2 regions of the Nocardioides sp. HB32 genome follow, and region 2 is predicted to be linked to the other one. Evidence: predicted binding sites of a transcription regulator. Region 2 holds the regulator's gene; the other holds the start of a gene.
What was found. The regulator LexA, encoded in region 2, represses DNA repair genes until DNA is damaged. The targets are predictions, from matches to a motif close to TCGAACANNTGTTCGA.
Positions count from the first base shown of each region.

Region 1: the regulator LexA is predicted to act here: its motif matches at 5,992-6,007, upstream of ACVW2K_RS18235 (SAV_6107 family HEPN domain-containing protein).

Region 1 is NZ_JBSSBS010000001.1:3,633,590-3,641,623, reverse strand. Features, by position in the region: gene ACVW2K_RS18275 (Rv2175c family DNA-binding protein) at 1-165, shown strand, start outside; gene ACVW2K_RS18270 (polyprenyl synthetase family protein) at 179-1,264, opposite strand; gene metF (methylenetetrahydrofolate reductase [NAD(P)H]) at 1,329-2,219, shown strand; gene ACVW2K_RS18260 (phytoene desaturase family protein) at 2,227-3,492, opposite strand; gene ACVW2K_RS18255 (hypothetical protein) at 3,504-4,625, opposite strand; gene ACVW2K_RS18250 (ArsC/Spx/MgsR family protein) at 4,612-4,968, opposite strand; gene ACVW2K_RS18245 (YbaK/EbsC family protein) at 4,968-5,441, opposite strand; gene ACVW2K_RS18240 (hypothetical protein) at 5,503-5,943, shown strand; gene ACVW2K_RS18235 (SAV_6107 family HEPN domain-containing protein) at 6,104-6,535, shown strand; gene ACVW2K_RS18230 (methyltransferase) at 6,554-7,273, shown strand; gene ACVW2K_RS18225 (DUF3040 domain-containing protein) at 7,409-7,855, shown strand; gene ACVW2K_RS18220 (transglutaminase family protein) at 7,979-8,034, opposite strand, start outside.
Region 2 is NZ_JBSSBS010000001.1:4,351,111-4,359,144, reverse strand. Features, by position in the region: gene ACVW2K_RS21850 (ATP-dependent DNA helicase) at 1-545, shown strand, start outside; gene ACVW2K_RS21845 (MXAN_6640 family putative metalloprotease) at 517-2,007, opposite strand; gene ACVW2K_RS21840 (phosphatase PAP2 family protein) at 2,012-2,842, opposite strand; gene lexA (transcriptional repressor LexA) at 2,941-3,669, opposite strand; gene ACVW2K_RS21830 (LysM peptidoglycan-binding domain-containing protein) at 3,931-4,320, shown strand; gene ACVW2K_RS21825 (hypothetical protein) at 4,457-4,861, shown strand; gene ACVW2K_RS21820 (hypothetical protein) at 4,869-5,222, opposite strand; gene ACVW2K_RS21815 (ATP-binding protein) at 5,269-6,126, shown strand; gene ACVW2K_RS21810 (SigB/SigF/SigG family RNA polymerase sigma factor) at 6,130-6,912, opposite strand; gene nrdR (transcriptional regulator NrdR) at 7,422-7,898, shown strand; gene ACVW2K_RS21800 (vitamin B12-dependent ribonucleotide reductase) at 8,021-8,034, shown strand, end outside.

The DNA of each region.
Region 1 (8,034 bases), 720 kb from region 2:
AAGGGCCTGCGGGGGCTGCTGACGATCCTGCACGACGCCGGCTTCGACGACCGCGAGTGCATCGCGTGGATCTTCACCGACGACGACCTCCCGGGCCGCCCGATCGACGCGCTCCGCGAGAACCGCGGCTCGGAGGTCAAGCGCCGCGCCCAGGCGATGCTCTAGCCAGGTGCTCCGGTCAGACGACCCGTTGGGTCGCTGACGACGCCAGACCGCGCAGCACGCCGCGGGCGCGTTCGTCGAGGTCGGCCCGGCCGAGCGCGGCGACCGCATGGCCGGCGAGCTCCTCGATGACGGCCTCGACCTGCGCGTGCGCGCCGGAGGCGTCGATGATCGCGCGCAGCTCGGCCACCTGCTCCTCGGAGAGGTCGGTGCCGAGGGCGGCATCGAGCTTCGCGGCGTCAGCGGGGCCGGCGGCATCGAGGGCGAGCGCCACGAGCACGGTGCGCTTGCCCTCGATCAGGTCGTCCCCGGCCGGCTTGCCGGTGGCGGACGGGTCGCCGAAGACACCGAGCAGGTCGTCGCGGAGCTGGAACGCCTCGCCGAGCGGGAGGCCGAACCGGGACAGCTCCGCCATCGTGGTGGGCGACGCGCCGGCGAGCGCGGCGCCGATGTGCAGCGGCCGCTCGATGGAGTACTTCGCGGACTTGTAGCGCAGCACCGTCATCGCCGCCTCCACGTCGGCGCGGCCACGTGCCTGCACCGAGACGTCGAGGAACTGGCCGGCGATCACCTCGGCGCGGCACGTGTCGAAGACCTCGAGCGCCGGCGCCACCTGGGCGAACGGGAGCCCGCAGCGACGCAGCAGCTCGTCGGACCAGCTGAGCAGCAGGTCGCCGAGCAGGATCGCCGCGGCGGCGCCGTACTGCCCGGGGTCGCCGCGCCACCCCGCCCCGCGGTGCTCCGCCTCGAACTGCCGGTGCGTGGCCGGCCGGCCCCGCCGGGTGTCGGAGGCGTCCATGAAGTCGTCATGCACCAGCGCGCTCGCGTGCAGGAGCTCAAGCGAGGCGCAGGCGCGGACCAGGGCGTCCTCGTCGGCCACGTCCGGCGCGACGGCGCGGTGGCCCCAGTAGCAGAACGCGGCGCGGAACCGCTTGCCCCCGGCGACGGAGGTGTGCGCCTCACGGACCAGGCGGTCGGCGTCGGGGCCGAGCGGCGCGAGGGTGGTGGCCCGCTCGTCGATGAACGCGTCGAGCGCGGACTGGACCCGGTCGCGGAACCCGGCGCTGTCCCAAGCGGTGTCGCAGCCGTCCTCGCCCGTCACGGCGTCGAGACTAGCCAGTGGACGGCGTCGGGCCCGACGCGGCCCCGTCCCTAGACTGTTGCGCATGGTGCACGGGCAGACTCGGCGGATCGGTGACCTGGTCCGGGACGGCGAGCGGTCGTTCTCGTTCGAGTTCTTCCCGCCGCGTGACGCCGCCGGCGAGGAGCAGCTCTGGCAGGCGATCCGCGACCTCGAGCCGTACGCCCCCACCTTCGTCTCCGTGACGTACGGCGCCGGCGGCTCCACCCGGGACACCACGGTGCGGGTGACGGGCCGGATCGCCGCCGAGACGTCGCTGACCGCGATGGCCCACCTGACCTGCGTCGGCCACACCCGGGCCGAGCTCGAGGGCATCCTCGACGCGTACGCCGCGGCCGGCATCGGCAACGTGATGGTGCTCCGTGGCGACCCGGAGGAGGGCCCGCGCGCGCCGTGGACCCCGACCGAGGGCGGCTTCACCTACGCACGGGAGCTGGTCGAGCTGGTCCGCGAGCGCGGTGAGTTCAGCATCGGCGTCGCGGCGTTCCCGGAGGGGCACCCGTCGGCGGAGTCGCTCGACCACGACGCGGACGTGCTCGTGGCCAAGGCGCGCGCGGGTGCCGAGTTCGCGGTCACCCAGATGTTCTTCCGGGCGGAGGACTACTTCGGGCTGGTCGACCGGGTGCGGGCACGTGGCGTCGACCTGCCGATCCTGCCGGGGATCATGCCGATCCTGAACCTGGCCAACATCCGCCGCCAGGGCGAGCTGATCGGCACCGAGGTGCCGGCCCCGGTGGTCGCCCGGATCGCCGCCCACGACGGCGACCCGGCGTCCATGCGCGCCGCGGGCATCGAGCTCGCCGCCGAGCTCTGCGACGAACTGCTGGCGGGTGGCGCGCCCGGCCTGCACTTCTACACGTTGAACCGGTCCAAGGCGACGCGCGAGATCTTCGCCGCGCTGAACATGTCGGTCTGATCGCCGGTCAGGCAGGGCCGATCTCCGCCGCCACGAGCGCCGCGGACAGCCCGACGAAGGGGATGCCGGCCCCGGGGGTGGCGTGCGCCCCGGCGGCGTACACGCCGGCGACCGGCGTGCGCGGCCCGAGCCGCCGGCGGACGGTCCCGCGCCCCTGCCAGCGCACGCCCATCGGCGAGCTGCCCCAGAGCTCGACCTGGTCGCGTGGACTGCGGTCCACCCGGGCCGCGACCTGGGCGCGCACGTCGATCCGGTGCCGCGCCAGTGCGCGCAGGATGTCCTCGGAGAGCCGGCCGCGTCCGTGCACGGTGAGCGCGTCGCCGCTCCGGCGGACGACCAGCATCGGATCGCCGTGCAGGACGAGCTCGTGGGGGAGGTCGGGCGTCTCACCGGACAGCCCGACGTGCACGACGACCGGCGGGATGGCGGGCATCGTGCGCTCGACGTACGGCGCGAGCGTCGGCAGGCCTCGCGGGTCGATCGCGCACACGACGGCGTCCGCGTCGAGGTCGCCGGTGGCCGTGCGCACCGCGGTCACCCGGCCCTCGCGGACCACGAGGTCACGCGCCTCGGTGCCCGTCACCGTGGTCACGCCACGGGTCGCGAGCCGGTCAGCCAGCGCGGCACCGAGCCGGTGCATGCCCCCCTCGACGGTCCATGCGCCGAAGCGCTGCTCGACGTACGCCGTGACGCCCAGCCAGGCCGGCACGTTGCGCAGCTCGTGCCCCTCGGCGACGAACGGGTGGCCGGCGACCAGCCGCAGGCGCTCGTCCTTGAACGCCTTCTTCAGGCGCTTGTGCAGCATCTCCCGGCCGTCGAGGAGCCGCGAGGGGGCGGCCGGGTCCCACGGGTTCTCCAGGTAGGTGCGGCGCAGCACGTCCCAGTCGTCGGCGTACGACTCCACGTAGTCCACCCAGCGCCGGCCCAGGCCGGAGCCGAGCTCCTCGAAGGCCGCGAGCTGGGCCGCGCGCCCGGTCTCGACGCGGACCGACGAGCCGTCCTCGAAGCGGTGCTCGCGGACCAGGTCCAGCGGGACCAGCTCGAGCTCGCGCTCGACCGGGCGGCCGGACTTGCGGAACAGGTCGCGCACCACGGCGGGCAGCAGGGTGTACGTCGGCCCGGCGTCCCAGCTGAAGCCGTCCTCGGTGACCTCGGAGAGCGCGCCGCCGACGGTCGGTGCGCGCTCGACGACGGTCACGGCGTGACCGAGCTTGGCGAGCCGCACCGCGGCGGCGAGGCCGCCGAAGCCCCCACCGACCACCACGACCCGCATGGGCCGTGACTCTAGGGCTTGAGGTCGGGAGCGGCCTCGAGGTGCCCGGCCGACACCGCGAGCCGGTCGCCGGGTCGGAGCAGCCGGTCGGTGCTGCTGCGCCGCTCGGCGTCCATGTCCGGAAGGAAGCCCTCGACGTCCGGCACCGTGACGCCGGCGTCGATACCCATGAGCAGGTTGGCCTGGAGCAGCTGGAAGAAGTCGGGGTCGACGCCGGTCAGGAGGGTGCACCCGGCCGACATCCGGGGGTTGAGCTCGGTGGGCCGGAAGCCGTCGGCGGTGAGCACGCCGTCGACGCCGAACGCGCCGCGGAACCCGTGCTCGGCGCGCAGGTGCTCGCCCACCCGGCGGGCGACGTCCCGCAGGTGCTCCCGGTCGGCGGGTGGCGGGTCCCAGCCTGAGCCGACGCCGGCGTACTCGAACGTCCGCGCGGCGCGGTCGCGCAGCACCGCGATCTCCACGGGGCGCAGCACGGCGGTGCCGTCGGGCAGCACGAAGCCGTGGATCGAGCACGGCACCCCGTCGAGGAACCGCATCACCCGCACGCGCTCGCACCGCGGCGCGAAGAACGCGCGGGCGCGGACCCGGTCGTCGCGGTCGAGCACCCAGCGCACGTAGTCGCCGCCGCCGGTGAAGCCGTCGCCCGACCACACCGCGCCCAGCGGACCGGCGACCTCCCGGGTGGCCTCCGCGAGCGCGTCCTCCTGCAGCGGCACGATCCGGTACGGCGCGGCGTCGACCCCGGCGGCGGCCCAGATCGCGTCGGCGCGCAGCTTGTCCTCGAGGGCCAGGAACGCGCGCGGCCGGCCGCCCGTCACCGGGCGGCCGAGGACCGGCTCGTCGCTGGTGACGAACGGAGAGGTGCGGAACACCCCGCGCCGGTCGGGGTCGAAGCGCTCCACCGCCGCCACCGTCCCGGGTGGCAGGTCGCGCAGCAGCCGGTCGTGCAGCCGGGCGCCGTCGGTGGCCAGCACGGTCGCGGGTGCCGGCAGGTCGAGCGCCAGCGTCGGGCAGCCGAGCCGGCCCAGGCGCTCGACCCAGGGCGCCCAGGCGGCCACCGGTCCGGGGCCGAGGACGACCGGGCGGCCGGCGTACAGCTCGGCCAGTCGATCGCGGAGCTCAGCCCTCCGCATCGAGCACCCGCCGCAGCGAGTCCTCGTCGCGTCCCACGACGGTGGTGCCGTCGGCAGCGGTGATGATCGGCCGCTGGATCGCCCGCGGGTGTGCGGCCAGCGCGGCCAGCCAGTCGTCGCGGTGGGCGGCGTCCTTCGGCAGGTCGATGCCCTCCTGGCGGGCCTCCTTGTCCCGGGCCACGTCCCAGGGCTGGAGCCCCAGCCGGGCCACGACCTCGCCGAGCTCGGCGGCGGTCGGCGGGTCGTCGAGGTAACGGCGCACGGTGTACTCGACCCCGGCGGCGTCGAGCTCCGAGACCGCGGTGCGGCACTTCGAGCAGGCCGGGTTGAGCCAGATCTCCATCACTCGACCTCGATCTCGGTCGCGCCCGTCATCGCGGCGAGCTCGTCGAAGGTCGTCGAGAACACGGCGGAGGGGTGGCCGGCGGCGGCCCAGACCACGGGATAGCGGCGCAGCCAGGAGTCGAGGTACGTCGGGACCGGCGCCGGGTGGGCGATGGGGGAGACACCGCCGATCACCTGGCCGGTGTGCGCACGCACGAACTCTGGCGTCGCGCGGCTGAGCCTCCCCACCCCGATGAGCGCCGCGACCTTGCCGGTGTCGACGCGGTGCGCGCCGGAGGTCAGGACCAGGACCGGTCCGCCGTCCGCGTCGAACAGCAGGCTGTTCGCGATCGCGCCGACCTCGCAGCCGAGCGCCTCCGCGGCCAGGGCCGCGGTGTGCACGGCGTCGGGCAGGACCACGATCTCCCCGGCGCCACCGCGGGCGGAGTGGTCCTCGCGGAAGCGGCCGATCGAGGGGTGCTCGGTCGTCATACAGCGAGACCCTAGGGTGTCCAGCGGACAGCGACACCCGAGGGACCAGTGAGGAGAGCGGATGACCCCGCAGCGCCCGGCCGTGGTGACCGGTGCGACCTGGCTCGCCGCCGCCGCCGTGGCGATGACCGGCCTCACCGCACTGATGACCGTCGTGTTCAAGGACGAGCTGGTGCGGGCGTGGGCCGCCGACCGCTCCGACGCCGGAGCGGTCGAGCCGCCGGCGTTCGTGCCGGTGGCGATCACGATGTTCGTCGTGGTCGCGCTGCTCGCCATGGTGCTGATCTCGTTCTTCCGCGGCGGGCACAACTGGGCCCGGATCCTGCTCAGCGCCCTGGTCGTGATGATCGGGATCGCGACGTTCGCGATCCTGCGCACCAACCCGCCGGCGCTGTTCCTCGTCGTCGCGATCGTCTCGCTCCTCGTCGACGTCGCGGCCGTCGTCGGGCTGTGGCACAAGGACACCCGCGTCTTCTGCGGCACCGGGGACCGCGCCGCCTGACCGGCCCTTGACGCCCTGTCCGGGGGCAGGTGTAGCGTGAGGGTCTGTTCGAACATGCGTTCGAACAGACCCGGCGGGGGCGACCTCGACCCCCGCCCCCGCCGGGGTCGCACGACGCACGTCCAGGGGTCGCGGTCCCGGGGTCGAGGAGAGGTCAGCGATGAACCCGTACGCCCTGCCCGCCACCACACACTCCTACCTCGCCCGTGCCGCCGAGTCGCTCAGCGAGGCGATCGCCGCGACGGAGGTCCCGACCCGCTACGCCTGCGCGCACGTCGCCGCGCTCCGGGCGGCGGCGGCGCTGCTCGCGGCCCGCGCCCAGCCCACGCCGGCCCGGCGGCGCCGCCAGAAGAACGCGTGGGTGCTGCTCGCCGAGGTCGCGCCCGAGCTCACCGAGTGGGCGCAGTTCTTCGCAGGGGGAGCGGCGAAGCGGGCGGCCGCGGAGGCCGGCTCGACCCGCTCGGTCAGCGAGCGGGAGGCCGACGACCTGGTCCGCGACGCGGACCGGTTCCTCGCCGTCGTCGAGCGGTCGCTCGGGCTGGTCCCGCACGCGACCGGGCCCGCGCGGTCGGTGGCGATGCGGGCCGGCTGAGCCCTCTAGGGTGGGGCCATGCCCGACAGCGTCAAGCCCAGCGAGCGCCGCAGCTCCGCCCGGACCTCGCTGGTCTGGACGGCGCTCGAGCAGGTGCTGGCCGGTGCCGGCGATGTCCTCGACATCGGCGGGGGCACGGGCGGGTTCGCGGTCCGGGTCGCCGAGCTCGGCCACCGGGTCACCGTGGTCGACCCGAGCCCGGACGCACTCGCCGCCCTCGACCGCCGGGCGCGTGAGCTCGGTGTGGCCGTCACCGGCGAGCAGGGTGACCTGTCCACGCTGCTCGACGTCAGCGGCCCCGCGAGCGCCGACGTGGTGCTCTGCCACGGGGTGCTCGAGGTGGTCGACGACCCGGCTGCCGCACTGACGACGCTGCGCCAGGTGCTGCGGCCGGGCGGCACGTTGAGCCTGCTGGTCGCCCAGCGGTACGCCTCGGTCGTGGCGCGCGCGATGGCCGGCCACTTCGCCCAGGCGCTCGCGATGCTCGACGATCCCGCCGCCGGAACCGGCCGCGCCGGGCACCGCTTCACCGAGGAGGAGGTCCGCGCCCTGCTGGTCGGTGCCGGCTTCGAGATCGGGACCGTGCACGGCGTACGCGTGTTCGCCGACCTGGTGCCGGGGTCACTGCTCGACCTGGAGCCAGGGGCGACCGCCGCCCTCGTGGAGCTGGAGCGGGCGGTCGCAGAACGGACGGAGTTCCGGCCGCTGGCGACGCAGCTGCACGTGCTTGCGCGCTGAGCCCTCGTTTCGGGTCCGTGAGAACGGGAACGGTTGAATCACGAATTTACGATCCCGCCTACCGAGTTGCCCGGCCGCTGCCTAGACTTGCCACAACCGGACCCGGACCGGCGCTGACATGGCAGGGGAGGCACAGTGCCACTCTCGGAAGAGGAGCTCCGACTGCTCGAGCAGATGGAACGTGCCCTTGTCGAGGAGGACCCCAAGCTCGCCTCGACGCTGCGCGGCACCGCGTTCCGTCGCTCCGCCCGTCGCCGCGCGATCGTCGCGGGTGTCGGCTTCGTGGTCGGCGTGGTCGTGCTGATGACCGGTGCGGTCGCCCAGATCACCCCCGTCGGCATCGTCGGGTTCGTGATCATGCTCGTCTCGGCCACCGTGGCGCTCACCGCGATGCGCGGCCAGCAGGGCCACGGCCACGACCCGCGGTCCGCCCACCCCAGCCACGGGTTCACCGTCATCGAGGGCGGCAAGACCGGCAAGACCGGCAAGGCCAGGCGCCTGCGCCGCAGCCACTCCGGCCACTCCTTCATGGAGCGGGTCGAGGAGCGGTGGCGTCGCCGCCGCGAGGACGGCGGGTTCTAGCGTCCTCGCCCCGAGCTTGCTCGGGGTGAAAGACAGACGCAAAGGTCGAGTAGCCGTCCGAGCGAGGAACGAGCTCGGATCCGGCGTATCGAGACCGATCCAGACGCGCTGACCAGCTGACCCTCAGTTGACGTGGTCGACGACCCCGCCGTACCGCGCCTCGACGGTGGTGGGTGCGG
Region 2 (8,034 bases):
GCCTGTTCTCGAGCCGGCGCGCGGCCGAGGCGGCGGCGGTGGTCGTCCGCGAGCGGCTGCCGCACCTGACCACGCTCGCACAGGGCGACGCGCAGCTGCCCGAGCTCGCGGCGCAGTTCGTCGGCGACCCGCACACCTGCCTGTTCGGCACCCTGTCGCTCTGGCAGGGCCTGGACGTCCCGGGCGACACCTGCCAGCTGGTGCTCATCGACCGGATCCCGTTCCCGCGCCCGGACGACCCGCTGCTCAGCGCGCGCCAGAAGGCCGCGGACGACGCCGGCGGCAACGGCTTCATGCAGGTCGCCGCGACGCACGCCGCGCTGCTGCTCGCACAGGGCTCGGGCCGGTTGATCCGGACCCACACCGACCGCGGTGTGGTCGCCGTCCTGGACCCGCGGCTCGCGACCGCGCGGTACGGCGGGTTCCTCAAGGCCAGCCTGCCGCCGATGTGGACGACGACCGACCCGGGCGTCGCCCGTCAGGCGCTGGCGCGGCTCTCGGCCACCGCCCTGGACCTCAGCGCAGCGCCTTCGCCCGCACCCTGAGCGCCAGGTCGTCGTCGAGCGGCTTGCCCTGGCAGGAGTAGCCGGTGTCCGTACGCCGCCAGCAGTCGTAGTCGGTGCCGGCGTTCGCGAGGGTCACCTCGACGTACTTGACGCCGTGGCCGAAGTCGACGCTGGCGGTGGCGTTGCCGGCCGCGTCGAGCCGGATCGGTCCCGTGGTCGGCCGGCCGGTGGTGCGGTAGACGGTCGCCACCGCACCGGAGCCCCGGGTGGTCGCCGGCAGGTCGAGCCTGAGCCTCAGCGAGCTGGCCCGCATCCCGGGCGCGCGACTGAACCGCACCGTGCTCGCCGCGAGGTGGTCGACGCGCCGGGTCTTCCAGCCGGAGTCGCGGGCGCTGCCGGTGAGGGCGACCCGGCCGCCGAGGTTGCCCGTCGGGTAGTGGTTCGCGCGGCCCTCGTCGTACGACGTCCCCGGCCGGCGGTTCGCGTCGGCGAAGTCGGCCCACACGGCGCGGAGGCTGGTGCCGCGGTCGCCGAGGGCGCCCGAGACCGCCTGGATCGAGTACTGGTTCGGCCCGCCCTTGGCGCCGTCGGCCAGCCCCCACATGTCGCGGATGATCGTCGGGAGCCCGCCCTCGGCGTTCGCATAGCGCTCGGTGAGGTAGCGGAAGAAGATCCAGTCGCCGTACTGCAGCACGCCGTAGTCCTCGAAGTGGTCCATCGAGCTGGCCGGCTGCGACAGCGGGCTCTCGGCGAGGTACTGGAGGTTGTCGTTGACGCCGTCGTAGAGCTCGTCCTCGGCCCAGGTCGCCGTCGCCTCCATGAACCACGTGTCCTCGTCGTAGTCGTAGGCGAACTGGACGGCGTGGAAGAGCTCGTGCGCCGCGGTCACCTGGAGGTTCTCCAGCGGCGTGTGGCTCGGGAACTCGGCGTAGTCGTTGTCGAAGGCGCAGTACGCCGGCGCGTCGTACGGGCCCGGGTCCGTCGGCGTGCGGTCACTGTCGCAGTAGCCGTACAGCCCCTGGCTGCCGAGGTCCGCGAGGTAGATGTCGAGCAGCGCGTTGCCGCCGAGGCTGCCGTCCGGCTCGGGCGCGCGGTAGCCGGCGGCGGCGTACGCCTTCAGCACCGACTGGGCGGTGCGGGCGACCTTGTCGACGTAGGTCTGGGTCGAGCGGTCGGGGCCGGAGGAGTACCAGTGCACGCAGACGGTCGTGAAGCACTCGGACTGGCCGCCGCCGGGCCGCTGCAGCAGCGCGTCGGCCCGAGCCCGGTCGGTCGCGCCGAGCTCGTCGCGGTGGGTCCGCAGGTCGCGCAGTACCAGGGTCTGGTCACGGCTGCCGTCCGGGTGCTCCGCCGCCGCGAGCGCCCGTGCGGCGAGCGGGCTGCTCAGCAGCCGGTGGGCCGGAGCGACCGGGTCGGGCTCACCGGCGTACGCCGGGGCGGCGACCAGGGGGAGGAGGGGGAGCGTGGCGGCGACCAGGACGGCGAGGGGGCGTCGGAGCACGCGCCTACTCAACCGCACGTGCCTGAGAATCCCCAACGGAGGCGTGCTCGAGCTCGACGGGCTCGCCGGCGGGTGGTCGTTGCCAGCGCCGGTGCAGCGGGATCCGGCCGATCGCCTCGGCGAGTGCCCACCCGACCAGGATGACCATCCAGCCGACGACCGCGTCGATCACCCAGTGGTTGCCGGTGCCGACGATCACGATCGCGGTGCCGAGCGCGTACAGCCAGCCCAGCGCGCGCACCCAGTAGCGCGTCGCGTAGATCTGCAGCGCGAGCGCGACCCACAGCGACCAGCCGGCGTGCAGCGAGGGGAACGCCGCGAGCTCGTTGGTGAGCCCGCCGAGTCCGCGCGGTGCGGAGGCGTCCGCGCCCCACCAGCCGTCGGCGGAGTGCAGGCTCAGCACGTCGACGTACCCGGCCAGGAAGCGCGGGGGAGCGGTCGGCATCGAGATGTAGGCGAGCAGGCCGAGCAGCGTGCCGATGACGAGGGCGCGGCGGGCCGGGCCGTAGCGGTCCGCGCCGAGGCGCCACAGCCAGATCAGGACCGCGCCGGTGACGACGTAGTGGAGGGTGGCGTACCAGTAGCTGCCGACCAGCCCGACCAACCGGTAGTCGGTGAAGAGCTGGTTGAGCGGACCCTCCCACCGGATGCCCATCAGGGTCTCGAGGTGGAGCAGCTCGTTGGCGCGGTGCAGCGCGGGATCCATGTTGGTGTCCGCGAGCAGCCGGGCCAGGCTGTAGAGAGCCCAGAGCCCGACGATCAGCACGAGCTCGAGGATGGCCCGGATCCACCGGGGCATCGTCCGGTGGTGGGCGTACGCAGGTGCCGTCGTCACAGCACCAGCGTCGTTCATGCATCCTCCCGCCGCATCCGGGTACTACCCGGAATCAACACCAGGGTCTGCTCAGGTATTTCCCCGTCTAGTCCGGAGTGTCAGACCCGGCGCAGCACCGCTGTCACTTTACCGAGAATAGTGGCGTGAGTGCCGTCAATAGGATCGTAGGCGGCGTTGTGCGGCAGGAGCCACACATTTCCGTCCTTGCGCTGGAAGGTCTTGACCGTGGCCTCGCCGTCGATCATCGCGGCCACGATCTCGCCGTTCTCCGCGGTCGGCTGCTGCCGGATGACGACGTAGTCGCCGCTGCAGATGGCCGCGTCGATCATCGAGTCTCCGCTCACCTCCAGCAGGAACAGCTGCCCGTCGCCGACGAGCTGCTTCGGTAGCGGGAACACGTCCTCGACGCGCTCCTCGGCCAGGATCGGGCCACCCGCGGCGATCCGGCCGACCACGGGCACGTACGCCGGCGCCGGGGCCGCGTCGCCCACCCCGGTCTCGTCGAACGCGGTCTCCTCCGCGCTCGACATCGAGCGGCGAGCCGCCATCACCTCGGGGAGGAAGACCTCGAGCGCCCGGGGCCGGTTCGGGTCGCGCTTGAGGAAGCCCTTCTCCTCGAGCACCTTCAGCTGGTGGGCCACGCTGGAGGAGCTGGTCAGGCCGACCGCCTCCCCGATCTCCCGCATCGAGGGCGGGTAGCCGCGCTTCTCGATGCAGTCCTTGATGTGCGCGAGCACGCGCTGCTGGCGCGGGGTCAGGCCCGTCGCGTCCGGCGGTCCGTCGGGGAGCTCGCTGACTGTGGGAGACGCCTTCTTCTGGGTGGCCATGGCCTGACGGTAGTCCTCCGGACCGTCCGGGTTCAAACATCTGTTCGAACGGCGTGTCGCCCGGGTGCGGACGGAAAAGCGTTCGAACAAATGTTCGTGTCGCTGCTTGTGTCGTTCGAACACCTGCTCTACCGTCGTACACACGTTCGATCGAACACCTGATCGAGAGTCCGGTCCAGACCGGTCCGCGAGGACTGTCGGTGGCCGCCTCTAGAACTGGTGTCAGGCCACTTCCCCCAGCCGTCCAGCCAGGAGCCTTCGATGAGCACGATGACCGCAACCCCCACGTTCCGCCCCAGCTCGTTCCAGCCCAGCTCGTCCCAGCCCAGCTCGTTCCAGCCCAGCTCGGGCCGGCACGGCAGCGTGCGGCTGACCCGTCGGGGCCGCCTCGTCGTGCTCGTCGTCGCCCTGCTCGCGGTCCTCGCCGTCGGGCTCGTGCTCGCCTCCGGTGCCGTGGGCACCGGCGAGGCGGGCACCCCCGAGCCCACCAGGGTCGTCCTGGTCGGCACCGGCGACACCCTCTGGGACATCGCGGCGGGCCTCGCCGACGACGGGGACGTGCGGGCGATGGTGGACAGGATCGAGAAGCTCAACGCGCTCGACTCGGGCATGGTCTCCGCCGGCCAGAAGCTGGTCGTGCCGCTGGGCTGAGGTCCGGTTGACGCTGGACAGAGACTTTCGCCGGTCGCTTCGACCCCGGCCGGCGAAACCGGGGAAGACGAGGGGCGGGACCACGCTGTGGTCCCGCCCCTCGCGGCGTCCGCGGCGCAGGCCCTACCGTCGGGCCATGGCCGGCTACTCGGGCACTCCGCTGGAGCGCAAGCTCGGGATCCGCGCCGGTCACACGCTGTTCCTCGACGGGGCGCCGGACGACCTGGCGCTCGACGTCCCCGGCGCGCACGTCGTACGCCGGCTCCCGGCCGTGGCCGACGTGACACTGACCTTCCACACCACGCTGGCCGGCCTCGCGGGCCGGCTGCCGGTCCTGCTCGAGCGGACCAGCACCGCCGGCATGGTCTGGGTGTGCTGGCCGAAGAAGGCCGCGCAGCGGGCCCTCGGCATCGCGAGCGACCTGGACGAGGGCCTGGTGCGCGACCTCGGGCTGCGGCTGGGGTTCGTCGACGTGAAGGTCGCCGCGATCGACGACACCTGGTCGGGGTTGAAGTTCGTGCGCCGGCTCGCCGACCGGTGACCGGTCGCTAGCGCGCCGCCCGTCGGCCGCCGATCGGGCGCGGCTCCTCCGGCTCGCCCGTCATCCTCGGCTCGGGACCGCGGGTGATGCCGAGCCGGCGCAGCACCCGCGCCACGAGCATCAGCCCGACGAACAGGCAGGCGACCGCGCCGACGGATGCGAGCGCGAGGAACCACCACGCGACCGAGTCGCCGTCGCGGGCGGTGGAGCCGAAGTCGATCGCGGCGTACACGAGGTATCCCCACGCGACGATGCACGCGGTGATGCCGAGCGCGAGCAGGAGCAGCATCGGCTGGAAGGAGCGCTTCGGGCGCGCGCCGCGGCGCGAGCCCGCGTGCTTGCTGCCCGTCCCCGATGCCACGAGGCCATCCTCCCCGATGGGGCCTGAGGTGTCTTAGCCTTGGGGGGTGGTGCACGACCCGGTCGACTCCGTCGACTCCGTCGCGAGCGCCGCGCTGCGGGAGCTGGTCGGCATCCCCGGCGTGCGGCGTGCCGCCATCGCGCTCAGCGAGGGTGGCGGCCGCCGGCTGCGGTTCCGCTCCAGCGACGGCGGCGCGTGGTGCCACATCGACGCCTACGACGACGTACCGCTGACCACCGTGGTGCGCACCGGCCGACCGCTCCTCGACCACCTGGACGGGCTGCGCGCGCAGTTCGCGGGCGTCGTCGAGCGGCAGCGGGCCGACGGCACGGTCGCGCTCGCGGCGCTGCCGCTGCCCGGCCGGCACTCACCGATCGGCGGGGTGGTCCTCTACTTCGACGTCGAGCAGGCGTTCGACGCCCCCCAGCGCGGGCTGCTCGATGCGGTCGCGCACCGGATCGCGGAGTCGGTACGCCGGGTCCGCTCGGCCGTGGCCCATGACGACCTCACCCAGCGCGCGACCCTGCGGCTCGAGGACGACCCGCGGGCGGCGGGCCGCGCGCGGCAGTTCCTGCGCGGCCTGCTGACGGCGTGGCAGGTCAGGCGCGACGTCGCCGACACCGCCGAGCTCTGCGTGTCCGAGCTGGTGACGAACGCCGTGATCCATGCCGGGACCGGCTCGGTGCTGACGGTCAGCCTGGCCGCAGGCGTGCTCGACGTGCAGGTGCGCGACCACGGCGCCGACACGGGCGTGGCGCTCGTCGACGACGAGGACCCGCTCCGGGTGTTCGGCCGCGGCCTCCAGCTCGTCGCCGCGCTCGCCGACCGGTGGGGCGCCGACCACGACGACGCCGGGACGACGTCGTGGTTCTCCCTCGAGGTCGGCGCCCCGGCGTACGCGTGATGCCTAGGCCGCGACCGTCAGCTCGGCGCGGAGCCGGGCGACCAGGCGGGCCAGCAGCCGCGAAACGTGCATCTGGCTGACGCCGATCTCCTCGCCGATCTCGGCCTGGGTACAGCCCCGGAAGAACCGCATCTCCACGATCAGCTGCTCGCGGCGCGACAGCTTCGCCAGCAAGGGAGCGAGGGTGGCACGGGCCTCCGCCAGGTCGAACTCGGGGTCGATGCCGCCCAGCCGGGCACCCACCGTCTCCTCGCCGTCGGCCATGCTCGGGGTGTCCAGGGACGCCGGTGCGAAGCAGCCGTTGGCGCCGAGCGCGTCGATGACCTGCTCGAGCTCGAGGCCCAGGTGCGCGGCGATCTCGCTCGGGCGGGGCGCGCGGCCCAGCTGCTGGTACAGCTCGCCCTCGCAGCCGGCGATCTTCTGCTGGGTCTCCTGGATCGACCGCGGCGGCCGCACGGTCCAGCCGAGGTCGCGGAAGTGCCGGCGGATCTCGCCGCGGATGGTCGGGACGGCGAAGCTGATGAACTCGCTGCCCTGGTCGTGCTTGAAGCCGCGGACGGCCTTGACCAGGCCGACGTACGCGACCTGCTCGAGGTCCTCGTCGGCGATGCCGCGGCCGCGGAAGCGGCGCGACAGGTCGCGAGCGAGCGGCATGTTCAGGCGGACGATCTCGTCCTCGATGGCGCTGCGCCGGGCCGGGCCAGCGGTGGCACGGTCGGCGATCAGGCGGGCGGTGGCCTCGGAGCGACTCTCGGGGGCCTCGGTGAGTACAGCTGACGCAGTCAACGAAGGAGCCTCTCTGATGCGGTGGTGCTGCGGCCGTTCTGGCCGCCTCAGAACACCTTCCGTATCTGGTTGAGGCAGAAACCACCCGTTCGGGTGGACCTTCGCGACCGGAGCCCGGCGGCCCGTGGTGGAGCCGCTCGCCAAGGCCGGGAGCAGGGCCGCGACACGCCCTCTCCGCGGACCGATTTCCGGCGCCGAAAGCGGGCCTGACCTGCGGCTTTACGGGACCGGGCGGACCTCCGTGAGGAACTTCTCCGGTTCTGCTTGCGCGCCCCCGGGTCCGGGCGTACGGTTACCCCAACATCTAGTAGTTACAACAATGTAGTTATCCACATCTAGTGCACAGCTCAGAGGTGGAAGCCCACAGCGTGACTGCTTGTTGTACACAGTGAGACCCCCGATATCCACAGGCGCCGCACCCTCGTCGAGGGTCTTCGTGGCACGCCCGGGTACCGGCGACGAGCACAACCCGACGAGCCACACCGAACCAGCGAGAGAGGAGGACCGGGATGCACTGTCCGTACTGCCGCAACACCGACACCCGGGTCCTCGACTCCCGCGTCGCCGAGGACGGCGGCTCGATCCGCCGCCGGCGTACCTGCTCGGCCTGCGAGCGCCGGTTCACGACCGTCGAGATGATGCAGATGACCGTGCTCAAGCGCTCCGGCGCCACCGAGCCGTTCACCCGGGACAAGGCCATCGCCGGCGTCCGCAAGGCGTGCAAGGGCCGCCCGGTCACCGAGGACCAGCTGGCCTGCCTCGGCCAGGAGGTCGAGGACGCGCTGCGGCTCGCCGGTACGGCGGAGATCCCGGCCCACGAGGTGGGCCTGGCGATCCTCGGCCCGCTGCGCCGCCTCGACGAGGTCGCCTACCTGCGGTTCGCGTCGGTCTACCGCGCCTTCGAGTCCGCTGACGACTTCGAGGACGAGATCGCCGTCCTGAGGGCCGAGCGCGACCTCGCCCCTGCACCCGCCTCGAGCGGGTGACCCAGACCGCCCGGCGTGTGTAGTGGGGAAGCTGCATGCGCCGGGCGCACCAACGTCGCCATCGACTGTCGGTGGCAGCAGCAATGATGGAACAGCAACCTCGAGAGACGGGACCAAGAGGGATGACCGAGACGGT